3 regions of the Pseudomonas sp. Pme6b genome follow, and region 1 is predicted to be linked to each of the others. Evidence: predicted binding sites of a transcription regulator. Region 1 holds the regulator's gene; each other region holds the start of a gene.
What was found. The regulator sigma-54, encoded in region 1, starts transcription at its own class of promoters, with help from an activator protein. The targets are predictions, from matches to a motif close to ANTGGCATNNANNTTGCTNT.
Positions count from the first base shown of each region.

Region 1 (7,243 bases):
AGTGCCGTGAAAGACCTGCTGGCCAGTGACTACATGGCGCATTTTCCGGTGGATATCTTTCAGACCGGTTCCGGCACCAGTACCAACATGAACGCCAACGAGGTGATCGCCACGCTGGCCACGCGTGTGCTGGGCGAAGAGGTCAACCCCAATGACCACGTCAACTGCGGGCAGAGCAGCAACGACATTATCCCGACCACGATTCATGTGAGCGCTGCACTGGCTCTGCACGAACAACTGCTGCCTGCGCTGGCCCATCTGGTGCAAGTGACCGAACACAAAGCCGAGCAGGTCCATGCCTTCGTCAAGACTGGTCGTACGCATCTGATGGACGCCATGCCCGTGCGCATGAGCCAGGTGCTCAACGGTTGGTCACAGCAGATTCGCGCCAACGTCGAGCATCTGCAAGGTCTCCAGCCGAGCCTTCAGTCACTAGCACAGGGCGGCACCGCAGTCGGTACCGGGATCAACGCGCATCCTGAGTTTTCGGCTCGTTTCAGTCGTCAGTTGAGCACGTTGACCGGTGTGCAATTCGCACCTGGCAAGAACCTGTTCGCGTTGATCGGTTCGCAGGACACCGCGGTCGCGGTATCCGGCCAGCTCAAGGCCACGGCGGTATCGCTGATGAAAATTGCCAACGACCTGCGCTGGATGAATTCGGGGCCACTGGCAGGGCTGGGTGAGATCGAGCTGGAGGCATTGCAGCCGGGCTCATCGATCATGCCGGGTAAGGTCAACCCGGTCATTCCGGAAGCCACCGCCATGGTTGCCGCGCAAGTGATCGGCAACGACGCGACGATTACCGTGGCGGGGCAGTCCGGCAACTTCGAACTTAACGTGATGCTACCGATCATCGCCCAGAACCTGCTCAGCAGCATCGAGCTGCTGGCCAATTCCAGTCGGCTGCTGGCTGACAAAGCGATTGCGAGCTTCAAGGTCAATGAATCCAAGCTCAAGGAAGCGCTGTCGCGTAATCCGATTCTGGTGACGGCCCTCAACCCGATCATTGGCTATCAGAAAGCCGCCGAAATCGCCAAGACCGCTTACAAGCAGGGCCGTCCGGTCATTGACGTCGCCCTTGAGCACACTGATTTGCAACGTAGCGAACTGGAAGTGTTGCTCAACCCTGAAAAACTCACCGCTGGCGGTATTTGATTCCAGCCAGCCAACGTCCCCTGGAGGTATGACCATGCAGCATTGGAAACGCACTATCGAGCAGGCCAATCGCTGTTTCAATCTGGGCGAGTGGGTCGAAGCCCGCGAGCTTTACCTTCAGGCGCTGGCGTTGGCGCAAGTGTTGTTCGAGCGTTGGGCGGATGTCGACGAGGCCGTCGCGGCCTGTGTGATTTCTCACCACAACCTGGCGGACCTGCACCTGAGCCTCGATCAGCCTGAGGAAAGCGCTGAATACCTGTGTGCCATTCATCAACATCTGTTGCGGACCATGCAGGATCAGCGTCTTCCTCCGGCGCTCCGTGAGGCAGCCTTGCGCCACAGCAGCAAAACCTACGCCGAGTTGCTGAGCTTTATCAGTGAACACGGCGAATACCCGCGCACTCATCGGTTGTTGAACAGCAGCAGCGAGCACACGCGCTCATCGTTGCAGCGCCACTCGGCAGCCACTTCCGGACTTTTCTACGGAGCACATTGAAATGCCTTATACCTTGCCTGCACTGCCTTACGCATACGATGCCCTGGAGCCGCACATCGATGCGCAAACCATGGAGATCCATTACACCAAGCATCACCAGACCTACATCAACAACCTTAATGCTGCGATCGAAGGCACCGAGTTTGCTGACTGGTCCATCGAGAAGCTGGTGGCCAGCATCAAGCAGTTGCCTGAAAACCTGCGTCCGGCGGTCATCAACCAGGGTGGCGGTCACGCGAATCATTCGTTGTTCTGGGAGGTGATGGTGCCAGGCGGAGGCGGTTTGCCCAAAGGCCCTGTCGCTTTGGCCATCGACGAGCAGCTGGGTGGCTACGACAGATTCAAGGAAGCGTTTACCAAAGCCGCATTGACCCGTTTCGGCAGCGGCTGGGCATGGCTGAGCGTCACCCCCGACAAAAAGCTGGTGGTTGAAAGCAGCGGTAATCAGGACAGCCCGTTGATGAATGGCAATACGCCGATTCTGGGTCTGGATGTATGGGAGCACGCTTACTACCTGCGCTATCAGAACCGTCGCCCCGAATACATCAACGCGTTCTACAACGTGATCAATTGGGATGAAGTGTCTCGACGTTATCAGGCCGCTCTGGCCTGACTCCCGTAACCGGGCTCAAGGCAGCTTATGCGCTCAGGAATATTCGCTCTCAGCGGTGTGCGGTTGTTGCGGCTCGTCGTAGGCACCGGGCTGCTGTTGGCAGGTATGTCGTTACTGATTGCTCACGGTTTGAGCTGGTTGCGGATGCACTGCTGGTGACCTTGGAAGGGGCGTATTTGAGGGCTTACTCGCCCTCATCAAACTTGTTGTTGATCAGTTCAACCAGGCCATCGAGCGCTTCCTGCTCGAATTCGCCTTCGGTTTTCAGATGGATTTCGGTGCCTTTGCCTGCCGCCAGCATCATCACGGCCATGATGCTTTTACCATCGACCATGGTCTGCTCAGAGCGGCCAACCCTGATCGTGCAAGGGAACTTGCCTGCGACGCCGACGAATTTGGCGGCAGCGCGGGCATGCAGGCCCAATTTGTTGATGATGGTGATTTGACGAGCGGGCATCGCAGTGAAAATCCTTTCAGCTAAGGTCGCGGTGGCGAACCTGAACGTTCTTGAGTGATTGTTGCAAGACCTGGCCGAGCCGTTCGGTCAGGTAGACGGAGCGGTGATGTCCGCCGGTGCAGCCAATGGCAATGGTAACGTAAGAACGGTTGCTGGCTGCAAACCGGGGCAACCATTTGTTCAGATAAGCGAAGATGTCCTGAAACATCTCTTCAACATCGGGTTGCACCGACAGGTAGTCGATAACCGGTTGTTCAAGCCCGGAATGGTCGCGCAGTTCAGGCTTCCAGTACGGGTTGGGCAGGCAGCGCACATCGAATACCAGATCTGCGTCGACGGGCATGCCACGCTTGAAACCAAAGGATTCGATCAGAAACGCAGTGCCTGGCTCGGGCTTGTTCAGCAGGCGAAGCTTGAGTGCGTCGCGCAACTGATAGAGGTTCAGGTGGGTGGTGTTGATTTTCAGGTCGGCCAGATCGATGATCGGGCCCAGCAGCGTTGTCTCGTCGCGTATCGCCTCGGCAAGCGAACGATCTGCCGTGCTCAAAGGATGACGACGCCTGGTTTCCGAGAAGCGTTTGAGAAGGGTTGCTTCATCCGCATCAAGGTAAAGCACGTCGCACTGGATGTTGCGTGAGCGGACTTCATCCAGCATTTGCGGAAAGCGGGTCAGGTGACTGGGCAGGTTTCGCGCATCGATGGACACCGCCAGCAAGGGCTCGGCCAGTTCAGTATTGATCAGCGCTCGCTCGGCCAGTTCCGGCAGCAGTCCGGCAGGCAGGTTGTCGACACAGTAAAAACCGTTGTCTTCCAGCACGTCGAGGGCTGTACTTTTACCCGAGCCGGAACGGCCGCTGACGATGATCATGCGCATGTTCAGTTTCCGTTCTGCACGTCCAGCACCACTTGATAAAGCGCTTCGGCACTTTTGGCACTGCGCAGGCGCTTACGCACATCTTTGTCATCAAGCATGCTGGCGATCTGGCGCAATAACTCCAGGTGCTCATCAGTAGCGGCTTGCGGGACCAGCAATACAAACAGCAGGTCAACCGGCGCGCCATCGATGGCGTCGAAATCCACGGGGGTAGCGAGGTGAATGACTGCACTGACAGGCTCGCTGCAGTCAGCAAGGCGGCAATGAGGGATGGCAATACCGTTGCCGAAACCGGTTGAACCCAGTTTTTCGCGGGCAACAAGACTTGCGAATACTGTGTCCGGAACCATGCCCGGTACTTCACGACCGATCAGGTTGGCAATTTCTTCGAGTACACGCTTTTTACTGCCACCCGGCACGTTCACAAGGGAGCGGCCGGGGGTCAGGATATTTTCGATTCGGATCATTTAAATGGGCGTTAGCGAGCGGCCGCACCTTTGAGGATGCTTTGCTGCTTTTCCTTATGCTTGAGCAATTGTCGGTCTAGCTTGTCAGTGAGCAGGTCGATGGCAGCATACATGTCGTCATGTTCAGCATTGGCAACGACCTCTCCACCATGGATGTGCAACGTGGCTTCGATCTTCTGCTTGAGCTTTTCGACCGTCATCGTGACCTGCACGTTGGTAATCTTGTCAAAATGCCCCTCGAGCTTTTTGAGCTTGAGCTCAACGTATTCACGAAGGGGTTTGGTCACTTCCAGTTGGTGTCCACTGATGTTGACTTGCATACAGCTTTCTCCTTTGCCAGTGCATAAAGAGGCAGGCATGGCGCCTGTCTCTGGGACGCTGTGGCTGGGCCTGCATCACATCAGCCGCTTACGCTCACTGGAAGGCGCTATCCCGAGTGACTCGCGGTACTTGGCGACTGTGCGACGGGCTACTTGAATGCCTTGTGCCTCCAGTAAACCAGCGATCTTGCTATCACTCAACGGCTTTTTCTGATTTTCCGCCGCAACCAGTTTTTTGATGATTGCGCGAATTGCCGTGGACGAGCATTCACCGCCCTCGGAAGTGCTCACATGGCTCGAGAAGAAGTATTTCAGCTCGTAAATGCCGCGTGGCGTGTGCATGAACTTCTGGGTGGTCACGCGCGAGATGGTCGATTCATGCATGCCCACTGCCTCGGCAATGTCGTGCAGGACAAGCGGCTTCATCGCCTCGTCGCCGTACTCAAGAAAGCCGCGCTGATGTTCGACGATCTGGGTGGCGACCTTCATCAGTGTCTCGTTGCGGCTTTGCAGGCTCTTGATGAACCAGCGCGCCTCTTGCAACTGATTGCGCATGAAGGTGTTGTCTGCGCTGGTATCGGCCCGGCGTACAAAACCTGCGTATTGCGGATTGACGCGCAGGCGCGGTACGGACTCCTGATTGAGCTCGACCAGCCAGCGCTCGTTGTCCTTGCGCACGATTACATCGGGAATGACGTACTCGGCTTCTGTGGATTCGATTTGTGAGCCAGGGCGCGGGTTGAGGCTCTGGACCAGCTCGATGACCTGGCGCAGCTCGTCTTCCTTGAGCTTCATGCGCCGCATCAACTGGCCGTAATCGCGACTTCCCAGCAGGTCGATGTAGTCGGTGACCAACCGTTGCGCTTCCATCAGCCAAGGTGTTTTGGCTGGCAACTGGCGAAGCTGCAGGAGCAGGCATTCGCTCAGGTTTCGGGCGCCGATGCCTGCCGGCTCAAACTGCTGGATGCGGTGCAGTACGGCTTCGATTTCGTCGAGTTCGATGTCCAGCTCGGGATCGAAAGACTCGAGAATCTCCTCGAGGGTTTCGTCCAGATAGCCCTGGTTGTTGATGCAGTCGATCAGCGTAACCGCCACCAGGCGGTCCTTGTCGGACATCGGGGCGACGTTCAATTGCCACAGCAGGTGGCTTTGCAGGCTTTCGCCTGCAGATGTGCGTGTGGTGAAGTCCCACTCGTCATCATCGTTGCTTGGCAGGCTGCTGGCGCTGGTCTGGTAGATGTCTTCCCATGCGGTATCGACGGGCAGTTCGTTGGGAATGCGCTCGTTCCATTCGCCGTCTTCAAGGTTATCCACGGTAGGCGCGGATTCCTGGTAGGTCGGTTCCTGAACGTCGGGGTTGGGCTTTTGTTCGATGTTGTCGGCAAGCGGGTCGGAGTTGTCGAAGTCGTCGCCTTCTTCCTGCCGTTCCAGCATGGGGTTCGATTCCAGCGCCTCCTGGATCTCCTGCTGGAGGTCCAGTGTGGAAAGCTGGAGTAAGCGGATTGCCTGTTGCAGCTGCGGTGTCATCGTCAGCTGCTGGCCCATTCTCAAGACTAGCGATGGTTTCATGGCAGGGGCTAAACACCTTATTCGCCGGCGCTCATGCGCCATCTACTACAGGCGCCGGAGCGCCAACTTAAGCAAATTATATGCCTGAAACCTGTACCTTTGCCTAGAGTGGTATGACAAATAAAATATTGTCAACACACTGCACTGGCATCAATCGGCCGCTAAGCGCAAAGGGCAGTCGATTAAAGGCGGAATTCGTGGCCGAGGTAGACCTCTTTCACCAGTTGATTCGCCAGAATGGTCTCGGAATCGCCTTCTGCGATCAGCTGTCCATCGTTGACGATGTAGGCAGTTTCGCAGATGTCCAGCGTTTCACGGACGTTGTGGTCGGTGATCAGTACGCCGATACCCTTGGCCTTGAGGTGGTGAATGATCTGCTTGATATCACCTACCGAAATAGGGTCTACGCCTGCGAAAGGTTCATCCAGCAGGATGAATTTCGGCGCAGTGGCCAGGGCGCGGGCAATTTCCACGCGGCGGCGCTCGCCGCCCGACAGGCTCATGCCCAGGTTGTCGCGAATGTGGGTGATGTGAAACTCCTGCAAGAGGCTTTCGAGCTCCTTGCGGCGTGCTCCGGCATCGAGTTCCTTGCGGGTCTCGAGAATCGCCATGATGTTGTCGGACACTGAAAGCTTGCGGAAAATCGAGGCTTCCTGCGGCAGGTAGCCGATGCCGGCTCGGGCGCGACCGTGCATGGGTTGATGGCTGACATCCAGATCGTCAATCAGCACGCGACCCTGATCAGCCTGGACCAGACCTACGATCATGTAGAAGCAGGTGGTCTTGCCGGCACCGTTGGGGCCCAGCAGGCCGACGATCTGGCCGCTGTCGATGGAAATGCTCACATCGCGCACGACCTGCCGGCTTTTGTAGCTTTTAGCCAGATGCTGGGCTTTGAGCGTCGCCATTTACTGGGCCTTCTGAGGTTGGTCGGTTTTCTTTTTCGGCTGGATGACCATGTCGATACGCGGACGTGGTGTGGTCACCTTGGCACCGCCATTGGCCCGACCGGCGCTGACGACCTGTCTGACCGTGTCATAAACGATTTTCTCGCCTTCGGAAGTATTGCCATCATTGATGACCTTGGCCTTGTCGATGAGGACGATACGGTCCTGCCCGGCGTAGTACTGAATAGTGACGGCATAGGCCTGCACAATCGGTTTGTCTACGGCAGGCTTCTGCTCGTAATAGGCCAGATTGCCGACAGAGGTGAACACATCCACTTCGCCCTGGGCATTACGCGTGATCGTCACAGTGTTACCGGTGATCTTCATCGAGCCCTGGGTGATGAT
Region 1 covers NZ_CM176704.1:1,396,696-1,403,938, forward strand. The annotation lists gene AC4ANE_RS06300 (class II fumarate hydratase) at 1-1,155, shown strand, start outside; gene AC4ANE_RS06305 (DUF2753 family protein) at 1,190-1,651, shown strand; gene AC4ANE_RS06310 (superoxide dismutase) at 1,653-2,264, shown strand; gene AC4ANE_RS06315 (HPr family phosphocarrier protein) at 2,449-2,721, opposite strand; gene rapZ (RNase adapter RapZ) at 2,738-3,595, opposite strand; gene ptsN (PTS IIA-like nitrogen regulatory protein PtsN) at 3,598-4,062, opposite strand; gene hpf (ribosome hibernation-promoting factor, HPF/YfiA family) at 4,074-4,382, opposite strand; gene AC4ANE_RS06335 (RNA polymerase factor sigma-54) at 4,458-5,951, opposite strand; gene lptB (LPS export ABC transporter ATP-binding protein) at 6,134-6,859, opposite strand; gene lptA (lipopolysaccharide transport periplasmic protein LptA) at 6,860-7,243, opposite strand, start outside.

Region 2 (7,243 bases), 2.7 Mb from region 1:
CGCCGCCCAATAGCGGCGGAGGACTGCCGCCTGCCGATCATCAAGCAGCGAGCACCGCCAAAAAAACTTCATTGGTATGGGCTGACAAGCGGATCGACAGTGATAATCTTGCCGACACCGCAGCCCTGAACGGGAACCCTCATGCTTTTTCGTGCATGCATTGCCGGCATCGCCAGCGCGAGCCTGATGACCCTCGCCCTCCTCGCCCAGGCCGCCCCCGCTCACTATTACAAATGGCAGGGCGACAGCCGGATTGTCTGCGCCCAGACCAGCCCCGGGCCTGGCTGGACACGGCTGAAAGGTCACTTCATCAAATCCGACTGCTCAATCTGATCAGGTCGACTGAATCAGCGTCTGCATCACGGTCGCCTCTGTCGATATGGCTTTGGAGTTGGCCTGATAAGCCGTCTGCGCCTGGATGAGAGCAATCAGCTCATCAGCCAGGACGACATTGGACCCCTCCAGCCCGTCGCCAATGAGGCTGCCAAGCGTGCCGACGCCCGGCACATCGTAATCGGCAACGCCAGAGTCGGCGGATTCGGTCCAGCGCGTATCACTGCGCGCCTGCAACCCCTGCGGATTGGAGAAGCTGGCGAGTATCACCTGACCGATATTCTTGTTCATGCCATTGGTAAACCCGGCACACAGGATGCCATCGCGCCCCACGCTCAAGCTGCTCAACTGCCCCGCCGCATGGCCATCAACATGCGTGGAAGAACGCGAACTGGCGGCGTTGTGCTGCAGCAGGTTGGTGAAGTCGATCGTAATGCCCTTCGCACTGCCAGCCGCACCGTTGGGTACCCATTTTTCTGGCCCTGTGACCCGCTCGGCAGGCATGGCCGGTGTCCAGCCGGTCAGTTGCAGACCGTTGCTATGGGTACTCGCAAAACCAGGGCCGCCGGTCAATGACTGTACCCAGCCGCCAGAATCAAACACGATGTTTGCAGTCAGCGGGTCGGTGGAATCAGGCATCTGCGGGTTGCGGCCATCAATCAGCGCATGAATGCGCCAGCTGTTGGTGCCGTCCTTCACGAAATACTGCTTCAGCTCGTGCTGATTGCCCTGGCTGTCGAAAATCGCATTGGCAAACATATCGCTGTACGTCTTCAGGTCCGATGGATCGAACGCCGGAACCGGGCGATCCATCAACGCATCACCAGGATCAAGCATGCTGATCGATCCATTATTCAACGGCAGCGACACTGTGCCGCCATTGGCAGCGCCGTTACTGACCCAGGCACCATTGACCTCTTCAGCCGGCCGCCAGCCTTGCAGGGCAAATTCGGTATCCGAGATTTTACGAAGGTGCTGGCTATTGCCGCTGTATGACAGCGATCCGTTCGGTCTTTGCTCAAGGGTTACTTGCAACGGTGCCACGCTGTTCGGGTCCACCGGATTACGCCCATCGATCAGCACATACATGGACCACTGACTGTCGCCGGTCTTGACGAAATACTGCTTCAGCTCATGATCCGCCGCAGGCACCGCAGTGGCTCCTGCTCCAGACCCCGCATCCTGAATGGTACGGCCAACGACCCGCGTGTAGGTCGCAGGATCGGCCGGGTCGAAGACCGGCAAGCGCGCGAGCGAAGGCAGCGAGGCGTCCAGGTTGATGTTCTCGGCAACCCGCGTGGTGGCTCTGGCCGATACATTCGATGTATCAATCTGCAAGTCGGTACGCAACCCGCGCTTGATCTCGCCCTGCTCGTTTGCCGCATAGCCTTGCAATCGTCCACCCTCGCTGTCCACAACGAAGTTCGCCGCGTCCTTGAGGAACGCTCCGGCACGGGTATAGGCAAGAGACCCACCGTCACTCACCACAAAAAAGCCGTTGCCCTGAATACGCATGTCGAGCGGATTACCCGACGTGGTCATGCTTTCGCCCTGATTGAAGTTTTGCTGCATTGAAGCAAGACGTACGCCATCACCTACAGCATTGCGACCACTGCCCAACTGGCTGGCTGAATACAGCGCCGAGAACTGCGCACGCGACGACTTGAACCCGATAGTGCCGGAGTTGGCAATATTGTTACCGGCCACCTCCAGCCTTTTATTCGCGGCATGAATGCCGCTGATCGCGGTATTGAACGACATGAAAACTCCTTTACCCCAAAGGGCAACTCATAGAGGAGTTTTGATTCTCACATCATCGCGCGTAGGAGATTTCCAAGTACATTGACTGAACTTTCTGCAAGTTTAATTAAACTCGAGCGTGCATCACCTTGTAAAAAACAACCAAAAAAAAGCCCCTTCGAAAAGGGGCTTTATTTAACGCTCTACACTATCAAGTCATCTGAATAGTGGTTTGCATGATGGTGCTTTGAGTGGAGATAGTTTTGGCGTTCGCCTGGTAGTTGCTCTGCGCCTTGATCAGGTTGACCAGCTCCATGGTCAGATCGACGTTGGACTCTTCCAGCGCCTGACCAGTGATGTAGCCGAGGGTGCCCGATTGCGGCGTGCCGCTGACCGGTACGCCCGAAGCGAAGGTTTCACGCCAGTTGGTGCCACCTGCCTGCGCCAGGCCTTGCACGTTGGCAAAGTTGGTCAGCGAGGTCTGCCCGATCACTTGGGATTTGCCGTTGGTGTAGGTCGCGAACAGGTTGCCGGTTGCATCAACGCTCATCGCACTGAGCTGGCCAGTGGCGTAACCGTCCTGGTCCTGAGTGATCAGGCCCGACACCGACGCGGTCTGGGTAATACCGGCCATGTTCAGTTTGATGGAGGCACCCGTAGCACCGTTCGCGCCCCAGCTGGCGGTCGTGCCGGTGCCGGATTGCACACCTGGTACCCAGTTGGCGACAGTAAAGGTGCCATCAGTGTTGAACTTGATGTTCGCACTGTCGGTCGGTACGGTGCCCGGCGCTGCGACGACCAGATTACCCGAGGAGTCGAATGTCAGGTCGTTCTTGTCGGCCGTAGTAGTGGTCGGGTCGGAAATGCTGCGACCGTCCATCAGCGAGTACATGGACCAGGTGTTGGTGCCGGTCTTGACGAAATACTGATCCAGCGTATGCGCGTTACCCTGAGTGTCATAGGTCGGCGTGCTGTACTTCATGTTGTACGACTTGGTGTCAGTCGCGTCGAACGTAGTGAGCGACGGCAAGGCAGTGGTCGAATTCAGGTTGGCAACGTTGGTAATGGCGGTGGTTGCCTTGGGCTGAAGGTTGGACGAATCCACCCGCAGGTCGCTCAATGCACCGGTTACCACACTGCCGTTGGCATCAACGTTGTAACCCTGCAACTTCATACCGCCGCTGTTGACGACGTAGCCTTCCTTGTCGGTGTGGAATGCACCGGCACGGGTGTACAGCTTCTCGCCGTTATTGCTGAGCATGAAGAAACCGTTGCCGTTGATGGCAAGGTCGAGGCTGTTGGCAGTACCGGTAGTCAGGTTGCCCTGCGAGAACTGCTGGGAAACCGCTGCGGTTGTTACGCCACTGCCCACATTGGTCTGGCCGGAAGTGCCGCGAATCGATTGAGCGTATTGATCGGCAAACTCCGCGCGCGACGATTTGAAGCCAGTGGTCGCAACGTTGGCAATGTTGTTGCCGGTAACGTCGAGACTTTTGTTTGCAGCATAGAGCCCACTAAGGCCGATATTGAAAGACATGTTTCACTCCTGCGCCTGGTAGGCTCTACAATCCGATGGTTTGAACTTTGGACAGGGCAACACTGCCGCTGGCCAGATTGAGCATTGTTTCTGCACCATTCACACCCAACGTGACGCTGTTGACCGTGGCAGGCAGGTAAGTCGAAAGCTGTGTGTTCTTGCCGTCAACCGAGCCTTCAGCCTTGAAGGTGTAGTTGCCCGACGCAAGCGCTGTACCGTCGCTGTCCGTACCGTCCCAGGAAAAGCTGGTGGTGCCGACTTTCTGCGCGCCCAGCTCGACGGTGTCGACCAGATTCGATTGCGAATCGTAAACCTTGATACTTGTCGCCGTAGTGGCGCTCGGAATAACGATCGAACCGGTCATACCCTTGGTGGTATCCACGGTGGTGGAGCTCGAATCGATGATCACCGAGCGACCTACCAGCGACGATGCCTGCAACGCCTGGGACGACTTGTAACTGGTTGCAATCGTGTCAACCGTCGACGTCAGGTTCTGCATGCTTTCAAGGCTGCTGAACTGTGCCAGCTGGGCCACGAACTGCGTGTTGTCCTGTGGGTCCAGCGGGTTCTGGTTCTTCATCTGCGTCACGAGCAGCTGCAGGAACGCGTCCTTGCCCAGCGTACCGGTGGAATTCGTCGCGGTCGGCGTCGGATTCTGCAGTGTGTTCAAGAACGTCGATGAGACGCTGCTTGCTGTGGTGTTATCGGCCATAACGTTCGCCTTCTATCACTGACCGAGGGTCAGAACCTTCTGCATCATGGATTTAGCGGTGTTCATGATTTCGGCGTTGGTCTGGAAAGACCGGCTGGCAGAAATCATGTCGGCCATTTCTTCCACGACATTGACGTTGGGGTAGTAGACATACCCGTCCTTGTCAGCGGAAGGATGATTGGGCTCGTAACGTGCTTCCAGGTTCGAGCTGTCTTCGATGATGCCGTTGACCTGAACGCCCTGCCCGGCTTCGCCCTGATCCTGGAACAGCGAACCGCCTGTGGACTGCTGACCCTGCATCACGGTGGCAAACACCGGGTGACGGGCGCGGTAGGTCTGGTCCATGCTCGAAGACACGGTCTCGGCGTTGGCGATGTTACTGGCCGTAGTGTTCAGACGCGTGGTCTGGGCACTCATGGCGCTACCGGCAATGTTGAACACATTGGCTAGTGACATGAATTATTCTCCGCGAAGGGCTGCAACCAGCCCCTTGAACTTGCTGTTGAGCAATGTGAAGCTGGCCTGAAAGCCCATGGCGTTCTCGGTGTAGCTGGCCTGCTCGACCTGGGAATCGACGGTGTTCTGGTCCAGCGAAGGCTGCGACGGGGTGCGATACAGCAGCGTCCCGTCATCATTGCCCATGCCTTCGGCTTCGATATGGCGGCTGTTGGTCTTGTTCAGCGCGAAATGACCGTTCTGCACCTTGTCGTTTTCGGCAGCCAGCACCGACGAGAAGTCCAGATCGCGAGCCTTGAAGTTCGGGGTATCGGCGTTGGAGATGTTGTTGGCCAACACCTCTGCACGCTGAGCCCGGAAGTTCAGAGCCTTTTCATGTATGCCTAGCGCTTTATCGAAGCTGATGCTCATTTCGGGAAACCTTTGCCGGTTGACCTGATTCTGTTGTTACTGACAAAGCAATCGGCGTGCCATGTTGCAAAAGCCAATGATTGCGGGGGCCGCAGGCGGCGGCGAGGCGGCAATGCCAGAAAAGCGGCAAGGCATTTCCGCTGTGGGAGGAGAAAGCGGCAAGCGGGGTGCCGTTTTTTTGCCAGTGTCGACTTGCCGCCTGACAATGGCGGCACTTCATCATTGCCTCATTCGGACGCCCAATAAAAAAGAGACCCGAAGGTCTCTTTGACGACTGAATCAGAGGCCAAGCTCACTTAACCCAGGGTGGTCATCAGGTCGCCGCCCCAATGGCCAATGGTATTTGCGCTCGGACTCGGCGATCGGCAAATCGTTGATGCAGGCAAAGCGCCGCTGCATGAGGCCGTTTGCAGCGAACTCCCAGTTTTCGTTGCCACACGAACGGAACCAGTTGCCAGAGTCGTCATGCCATTCATAGGCATAGCGCACGGCTATGCGGTTATCGGTAAATGCCCAGAGCTCCTTGATCAGCCGGTAGTCCAGTTCCTTGCGCCACTTGCGTTCCAGAAAGGCCTGAGCCTCTGCGCGGCCATTGATGAACTCACTGCGGTTACGCCAGTAGGTGTCTTCGGTGTAGGCCAGCGCAACTTTCGCCGCATCGCGAGAGTTCCAGCCATCCTCGGCGCCACGGACTTTCTGGACAGCCGTCTCCAGGGTAAAGGGTGGAAATGGCGGTCTTCCTTTATCACTCATCTCAGCGTCCTCAGAACGGTTTATAGGGCAGAAATTTTCCATCAAGGGTGATCACGGCTCGCTCGCCCCCTTCCGGATCTTCGACTTTCTTGATGTCGAGCTTGAAGTTGATTGCGCTGATGATGCCGTCGCCGAACTGCTCATGCACCAATGCCTTCAGCGTTGTGCCGTAGACCTGAACCATTTCGTGGAAGCGATAGATCGTCGGGTCACTGGAGACGTCTTCGACATTGCCGCGCAACGGGATGGTTTGCAGTTCGGCGACCGCGTCCCTGTCCAGCCCGAGACGCTCGGCGACTACCTCGGCCACCGCTTCCGGCAATGGGTGCTGACCGAGCAATGCAGCCGTGACATACACCACGCTCAACCCCGTACCTTCTGCAAGCCCTGCCCACGTCAGGTTCTTTGCGGTCTTGGCCTGCAGCACACGTTCAGTCAGATTCTGGCGCGGTGCTCTGGAAATGTTGCTGTGCGGCATAGGTAACCCTCCGGAATGAATTCATATCAATCACAGCATCGGCAACTATCACCATAAGATCCAAGACTGATTTATGATCATCGCCATAATCCTGCCTTATGGTGATGCCGTGCTGTTACGCCATATACGTTATTTGCTGGCAGTCTCCGACCATGGCAATTTCACCCGGGCGGCCGAGGCCCTGCATGTCTCGCAACCGGCGTTGTCGCAACAGATCAGGCAGCTGGAAAGCAGCCTGGGTGTGCAACTGTTCGACCGCACCCGCCGCAGCGTCGTGCCGACCGATGCCGGCCGCGTGTATCTGGACCACGCGCGTCGTTGCCTGCTTGAGCTGGAGGCCGGGAAGCGTGCGCTCAACGATGTCAGCGATCTGTCACGCGGACAATTGCGCCTAGGTGTCACGCCAACCTTCAGTGAATACCTGATAGCGCCGCTGATCGACCGCTTCAGCGCGCTGTACCCCGGAGTGGCGATAATCCTCACAGAGCTGCCTCTGGAGCAGATTACCGAGGCATTGATCAATGACGCGCTCGATCTGGCCATTGGTTTTGCCGGCAGTCATGCTGTCGAGATAGACAGCCAGCCTCTGTTCGATGAACAACTGTGCCTGGTCATGGCAAAACCTGCCCCCGATAAGCAGACCGCGCTGACACTTGAGGACCTGCAAACGCTTCGCTTTGCCTTGCTCGCCCCCGGATTCGCCACTCGCCAGCTGCTGGATGCCTGGTGCCAGACGCAGAATTTCAAGCCTGCGGTCAACCTGGAGGCGAACTCGATCGCCATTTTGCTCAAGGTTGTTGCCCAGGGGCGTATGGCAACCATT
Region 2 covers NZ_CM176704.1:4,081,915-4,089,157, forward strand. The annotation lists gene AC4ANE_RS18445 (hypothetical protein) at 142-333, shown strand; gene AC4ANE_RS18450 (flagellar hook protein FlgE) at 334-2,094, opposite strand; gene flgE (flagellar hook protein FlgE) at 2,285-3,610, opposite strand; gene flgD (flagellar hook assembly protein FlgD) at 3,636-4,322, opposite strand; gene flgC (flagellar basal body rod protein FlgC) at 4,338-4,778, opposite strand; gene flgB (flagellar basal body rod protein FlgB) at 4,782-5,189, opposite strand; gene AC4ANE_RS18475 (nuclear transport factor 2 family protein) at 5,469-5,942, opposite strand; gene cynS (cyanase) at 5,953-6,420, opposite strand; gene cynR (transcriptional regulator CynR) at 6,494-7,243, shown strand, end outside.
Region 2: flgB (flagellar basal body rod protein FlgB) is a predicted target of sigma-54. The motif match lies at 5,234-5,253, and genes of this name have one in related genera.

Region 3 (7,243 bases), 870 kb from region 1:
GAGCTTACCCATGAGCGATTATCAGGAAACGTTGTACGAAGGCTACGGCCAGCGCTTTCGTATGGAAAAAATGCTGCACGAAGTGCGTACCGAACACCAGCATCTGGTGATCTTCCAGAACCCGCGCATGGGCCGCGTCATGGCGCTGGACGGCGTGATCCAGACCACCGAGGCGGATGAGTTCATCTATCACGAAATGCTCACTCACGTGCCGATTCTGGCCCACGGCGCTGCCAAACGTGTACTGATCATTGGCGGCGGCGATGGCGGCATGCTGCGCGAAGTCGCCAAGCACCTGACCGTCGAGCACATCACCATGGTCGAGATCGACGCCACGGTGGTCGAGATGTGCAAGGAGTTCCTGCCCAATCACTCCAGTGGCGCTTTTGACGATTCGCGCCTGAACCTGGTCATCGACGACGGCATGCGCTTTGTCGCGACGACCGAAGAGAAGTTCGACGTGATCATCTCCGACTCCACTGATCCTATCGGTCCGGGCGAAGTGCTGTTTTCGGAGAACTTTTATCAGGCCTGTCATCGCTGTCTGAACGAAGGCGGCATTCTGGTTACCCAGAACGGTACGCCCTTCATGCAACTGAGCGGTGTGCAGACCACTGCAGGACGCATGAATGGCCTGTTTGCCGATTGGCATTTCTATCAGGCCGCCATCCCGACCTACATCGGCGGTGCCATGACTTTTGCCTGGGGCGCCACTGACAATGGCTACCGCAAACTGCCACTGGAAACCCTGCGTCAGCGCTTCATGGGCAGCGGTATTGTTACGCGCTATTACAACCCGGAAGTTCACATTGGCGCATTCGCCTTGCCGCAGTACGTACTGCAGGCTGTGAGCAAGGCCAGCAACGACTGATCAATAGATCTGACGTTAGCGGCCGGGTCAGCCTTAACGCCGCCTGAGAGGCGTTGAAGCGCGCAACTGGCGACAGAAATTTCACACTTTCTGTCCCAGAATTGCGCGCGAAGCTGAACAGGCACGCGTATTCATGGGCCGCCCCGGCCCCTGGTGACCCGCAATCAAGTAATATCTGCGCCCTGTCGTACGCCGCCCGCCCTTGGTGAAGGGCGGTGCTGCACCCTGAACCTACCCCTGAATCCACCGGATCCTGACAACCATGGCTAAAACGGACGCCCAGATTCATCGGCAAGCCCGCCTGCTGAACCCGACTGTCAAATCGCATCTGGCTTACATCCTGCTCAGCGGTTTCGCTTTGATGGTGATGTACACGCTGTTGCGTATCGGTCTGCTGGTCTACAACCGCGAGATGATTGGCGACACGCCAGCCTCGACATTCCTTGAAGCACTGTTTAACGGCACGCGCTTCGACCTGCGCCTCACCATGTATCTGCTCATTCCGCTGGTGCTGTCGCTGTTCAGCGCCCGGGCCATGGCTGCACGCGGGTTTTTCCGGTTCTGGCTGACCCTGGTCGGCAGCATCACGCTGTTCTTCGGCTTGATGGAAATGGACTTCTACCGTGAGTTTCACCAGCGCCTGAACGGTCTGGTGTTTCAATATGTCAAGGAAGACCCCAAGACTGTCCTGAGCATGCTCTGGTATGGCTTTCCGGTGGTTCGCTACCTGCTCGCCTGGGCAATCGTGACTTGGCTGTTGAGCCTGGTATTCAAGGGCATCGACCGCCTGACGCGGCCACGCCTCGTAACGACGAAGGGCACCCAGACGGTCAGTACAGTTGCGCCGTGGTACATGCGTGTTGGCGTTTTCGTGCTGGTATTGCTGGTTATGGTGGTGTGCATCCGTGGCACCCTGCGCCAAGGCCCACCGCTGCGTTGGGGTGACGCTTACACTACCGACTCCAACTTCGCCAACCAGCTGGGCCTGAACGGCACACTGACCCTGATTACGGCGGCCAAGAGCCGTATGTCCGAAGATCGCGACAACATCTGGAAAGCCACGCTGCCACAGGCCGAGGCGCAGCAGACGGTGCGCGACATGCTGCTGACCTCGCATGACAAGCTGGTAGAACCTGATATTGCCGCTGTGCGTCGCGACTTCACACCGCCAGTAGAGAACACGTTGCCGATCCGCAACGTGGTCGTGATCCTGATGGAAAGCTTCGCCGGTCACTCGGTAGGGGCGCTGGGCAACGATGCCAACATCACGCCGTATTTCGACAAGCTGTCGAAAGAGGGGCTGTTGTTCGACCACTTCTTCTCCAACGGCACCCACACCCATCAGGGCATGTTCGCCACCATGGCGTGCTTCCCGAACCTGCCGGGTTTTGAGTACCTGATGCAGACGCCAGAGGGCAGCCATAAGCTGTCGGGCCTTCCGCAATTGCTGAGCGCGGGTCGCAACTACGATGACGTCTATGTCTATAACGGCAACTTCGCCTGGGACAACCAGTCGGGTTTCTTCAGCAACCAGGGCATGACCAACTTTGTCGGTCGCGAGGACTTCGTCAATCCGGTGTTCTCCGATCCGACCTGGGGCGTTTCCGACCAGGACATGTTCGACCGTGGCGCCCAGGAACTCAAAGCCCGTCAGGACGGCAAGCCGTTCTATGCGCTGCTGCAGACCCTGTCCAACCACACGCCGTATGCGTTGCCGGACCCGCTGCCGGTCGAGCGCGTGACCGGGCACGGCTCGCTGGATGAGCATTTGACCGCCATGCGTTATGCCGACTGGGCGCTGGGCCAGTTCTTCGAGAAGGCCAAAAAAGAGCCTTACTACAAGAACACCCTGTTCGTGGTGCTGGGCGACCACGGTTTCGGCAATGACAAGCAGTTGACTGAAATGGACCTGGGGCGTTTCAACGTGCCATTGCTACTGATCGGGCCTGGTGTACAAGAGAAATTCGGCCAGCGCAGCAGCATTGTCGGCACGCAGGTTGACGTCGTGCCAACCATCATGGGCCGTCTGGGTGGTCTGAACCGCAACCAGTGCTGGGGCCGCGATCTGCTGAACCTGCCGGAAGGCGACAAGGGTTTTGGCGTGATCAAGCCGTCGGGCAGTGAGCAGGTGGTCGCGATCATCAGCGGCAACCGCATTCTGATCGAGCCGACAGAAATGCCGGCCAAGCTGTTGACCTACACGCTCGGTGCCAAGCCGTCTGCCGAAGAAGTGCCTGATGCACCTGACACTCAGGAGCTCAAGCGCAAGCTGGAAAGCTTCCTGCAGACCGCCACCAAGAGCCTTCTGGACAACACGGCCGGTGTCGAGGCCAGCAAGAACCGTAACTGACCATGACTGACTTGTCCGGGTAACCGGCAAGTCGGATCAGCAGTACACAAAAGGCCCTCGGCATCCATTGCGAGGGCCTTTTGTTTTGCCCGTCATCGCGGGCTGTCCGGCGTAATTCGTTGGAACGAATGCGTGGGCCAAAAGGTCCTTATCACATAAGCCAGAGTGCCTGGCTTCGTTCTGGAGGCATTGATGAAACAGTGGGCCATTTCGTATCTGGACAAGGATGGTGTGCAGCAACTCCGTGAGGCTGGTTTTGACGAGCGTCCCAGTGAGGAGGAGGCCGCGCGTTTCCTGCGCAAGGACCTGTATCCAGTCACCGATGAGCTGGATCTCAATGATCTTGACGGGCGCACCGACGAGCCTACGGTTAAAACGCTTAAAGACCATAACAGTGTGCGGATCATTTCCATTACAGAAGTTGCCTGACCTGCGGTGATTCAAAAAGCTTTTCGTGGCAACCACTTGGCATCCTGCCCACGATGGGTCTACTCTGCAGATGAGGCTGTTCAAACGGCCTCTGACATCTCGATACCCGACCTGTGCCAAGCCTGGTCTGGTCAGCTACATGCTTGATTCCCCACGCCGGATTATCTGTCGTGCGGCGGCCCCCGATGATTCGGCGGTCGCTCTGGAAGAGTTGAAACTCTATCTATCGTTGCATAGGAGGACGTTTCATGAGCACAGCCTATCAAGAGGACATCAGCAGTAACGTACTGCGCCGCATGAAAGAAGGCGGTTTTGATTTTGCGCGAATCTATCCCATCGAGTTTTACGCCATCTTCCCGGATGAGGAGCGGGCACGGCAGGCTGCAGAGCAATTTCGCGGTGAATCCCTCAATACCCAGGTAAACGTACGTGATGACGGTAACTGGCACTTGCAGTTGAGCAAAGTGATGTATGCCACTTATGACGGTATCGGTGATTTCGAGCAGGACTTTCAGATGGTGATTTCGCCCATGGACGGTGAGGTTGAAGGTTGGGGTGTTACTCAGGAGATCAGAAGACTGCACGCTTGATGGCTTTTGATTGTCAGGCAACACATTACCGGCTGATTCGGGATACGTTCTGGATCGGCCGGTTCTGTTTTTGCTTCGCGCTCATAAACAGTGGTCAAAAAAAAGCCACTCAAATGAGTGGCGCAAAGGGAAGTCTGTTTAAAATCCGCACGCGTTCTTCGCCTGCTGGACAAAATAACGGTTAGCGCAAAAACGGCGTTTGGTGCCCTGTTTGCTCGGTTGCTGTGGAGTGTGGCGAACTAATGTTGTTGGCGGAAATCAACTCTGACTATGCTGATCATAGATTTCACGGTTGAATGACGCTTCCGAATGAAGCGCGAAATAATCGGCTTGGGCGTTTAGTGCACAGGAATGGTGCGTAGAACGTCGAGTGTTTACCTAACCTTTTGAAATCAAAGCGTTTATGCCGGTGGCACGGGCTTTGCGATGGTCTTGGTGTCCATGGTGACAAGGAGTACGGCATGATCCGCACCTTTTATGACGAGATGTACGATGCGGGCGGCGTAGTCCGTCCGCACTATCGGGAGTTCGCCCGCTGGCTGGGTGATACGCCTCCCGAGCTTTTGGCTCAACGCAGGCGCGAAGCCGATCTGCTGTTTCACCGTGCCGGGATCACGTTCACACTCTATGGTGATGAGCAGGGCACCGAGCGGCTTATCCCCTTCGATACCATCCCGCGCAGCATTCCCGCCAGCGAATGGCGTGTAGTCGAGCGTGGCTGTATCCAGCGCGTCAAGGCGCTGAACATGTTTCTGGCGGATCTTTATCACGACCAGCGGATTATCAAGGCCGGAATCATTCCTGCCGAACAGGTGCTGGCCAACGAGCAATATCAGTTGGCGATGCAGGGCCTGAACCTGCACCGCGATTTGTATTCGCACATTTCCGGCGTCGATCTGGTGCGCGACGGTGATGGCACGTATTACGTGCTGGAGGACAACCTGCGAACCCCGAGCGGCGTGAGCTACATGCTCGAAGACCGCAAGATGATGATGCGTTTGTTCCCCGAGCTGTTCTCGGCCCAGCGCATTGCACCGATCGATCACTATCCGAATCTGTTGCTCGACACGCTCAAGAGTTCCAGCCATCTGGACAACCCGAGTGTCGTGGTACTGACGCCCGGGCGTTTCAACAGCGCCTTTTTCGAGCATGCGTTTCTGGCTCGCGAGATGGGGGTCGAGCTGGTTGAAGGTGCCGATCTGTTTGTCCGCGACGACCGCGTGTTCATGCGTACCACCGACGGTCCCAAGGCTGTCGATGTTATCTACCGTCGGCTTGACGATGCATTCCTTGATCCGCTGGCGTTCAACCCTGATTCCATGCTGGGCGTTCCAGGACTTCTGGCCGCGTATCGTTCCGGCAATGTGGTTCTGGCCAATGCCATTGGTACCGGCGTTGCTGATGACAAGTCGGTTTACCCCTACGTCACCGACATGATTCGTTTCTATCTGGACGAAGAGCCAATTCTCAAGAACGTGCCGACCTGGCAGTGCCGCAAGCCGGAAGAGCTGTCACATGTGCTGGCCAACCTGGGCGATCTGGTCGTCAAGGAAACCCAGGGCTCCGGGGGCTACGGCATGCTGGTCGGCCCTGCAGCGACCGCCGCCGAGATCGAAGCCTTCCGGGCACGCCTCAAGGCCAAGCCGCATGCGTACATCGCCCAACCCACCTTGTGCCTGTCGACCTGTCCGACCTTCGTCGAAAATGGCATAGCCCCGCGACATATCGATCTGCGCCCCTTTGTTCTGTCCGGTCGCGAAACCCGCGTCGTACCTGGCGGGCTTACCCGAGTGGCCTTGCGTGAAGGCTCACTGGTGGTCAATTCGTCACAGGGTGGCGGAACCAAAGACACCTGGGTGGTCGAGGATTAAGGATGCCTGCCAATGTTAAGTAGAACTGCCTCTGATCTTTTCTGGATGTCGCGTTACCTGGAGCGAGAGGAGAACCTCGCCCGAATGCTGGACGTGAGCTATTCACTGTCGTTGATGCCTCAGGACGGGCGGGGCGACGGGCTGGATGAAATAGCCATGCCGTTGCTGATTACCGGAACGCTGGAAACCTACATCGAGCGTCATGGTGAACTGCATGCCGAGCGCATGCTGCATTTCTTCGCGCTGGACGCGACCAACCCGGCCAGCATCTACAGCTGCCTGGGCGCCGCAAGGGCCAGTGCGCATGCCGTGCGCGGGCGTATCACTGCCGACATGTGGGAGAACATCAACTCCACCTGGCTGGAAATTCGCGGCATTGCTCAACAGGGTTTGACCCGTTACGGCATGAGTCGCTTTTGCGAGTGGGTCAAGGAGCGTTCGCACCTGTTCCGTGGTGCGACCTACGGCACAATCATGCGTAACGATGCGTTCCGTTTCATTCGTCTGGGAACGTTCATCGAGCGCGCTGACAACACCATGCGCATGCTCGACGCCCGCTATGAGATGCTCGAACTGCGTGGGCCACAGGCCAACGCCGCGGCGGACAACTCGGCTGCCGGGTACTACCAGTGGAGCGCCTTGTTGCGCGCACTGTCCTCGTTCGAGGCTTACACTGAAGTCTATCGGGATGCGCCAGGCGCGCGTCAGGTTGCCGAACTGTTGCTGCTGCGTGCCGACATTCCGCGCTCGTTGCGCGCCTGTCTGGAAGAAATGGACGTCATTCTGGCCAGTCTGCCCGGCGTCAATGGCCGACCTGCGCAGCGCATGGCCGCCGAGATGGATGCAAGATTGCGCTACACCAGTATCGACGAGATTCTGGATGAGGGCCTGCATGAGTGGTTGAACGAATTCATTCCAATGCTGGCCCAACTGGGTGATGCCATTCACACTTCGTACCTGGAGGCTGCATGAGACTTTCGATAAGCCATGAGACCACCTATCACTACGATGACCAGGTGCGCTCGAGTATCCAGTATCTGCGCCTGACGCCTCACGACAGTGAGCGCCAGCAAGTGCTTAGCTGGCAATTGACGTTGCCGCGCCCTGTGCGCGCGCAGATTGATCCTTTCGG
Region 3 covers NZ_CM176704.1:2,267,088-2,274,330, forward strand. The annotation lists gene speE (polyamine aminopropyltransferase) at 11-871, shown strand; gene AC4ANE_RS10325 (LTA synthase family protein) at 1,134-3,221, shown strand; gene AC4ANE_RS10330 (hypothetical protein) at 3,414-3,650, shown strand; gene AC4ANE_RS10335 (ribonuclease E inhibitor RraB) at 3,899-4,240, shown strand; gene AC4ANE_RS10340 (circularly permuted type 2 ATP-grasp protein) at 4,702-6,111, shown strand; gene AC4ANE_RS10345 (alpha-E domain-containing protein) at 6,124-7,083, shown strand; gene AC4ANE_RS10350 (transglutaminase family protein) at 7,080-7,243, shown strand, end outside.
Region 3: AC4ANE_RS10340 (circularly permuted type 2 ATP-grasp protein) is a predicted target of sigma-54. The motif match lies at 4,649-4,668, and genes of this name have one in related genera.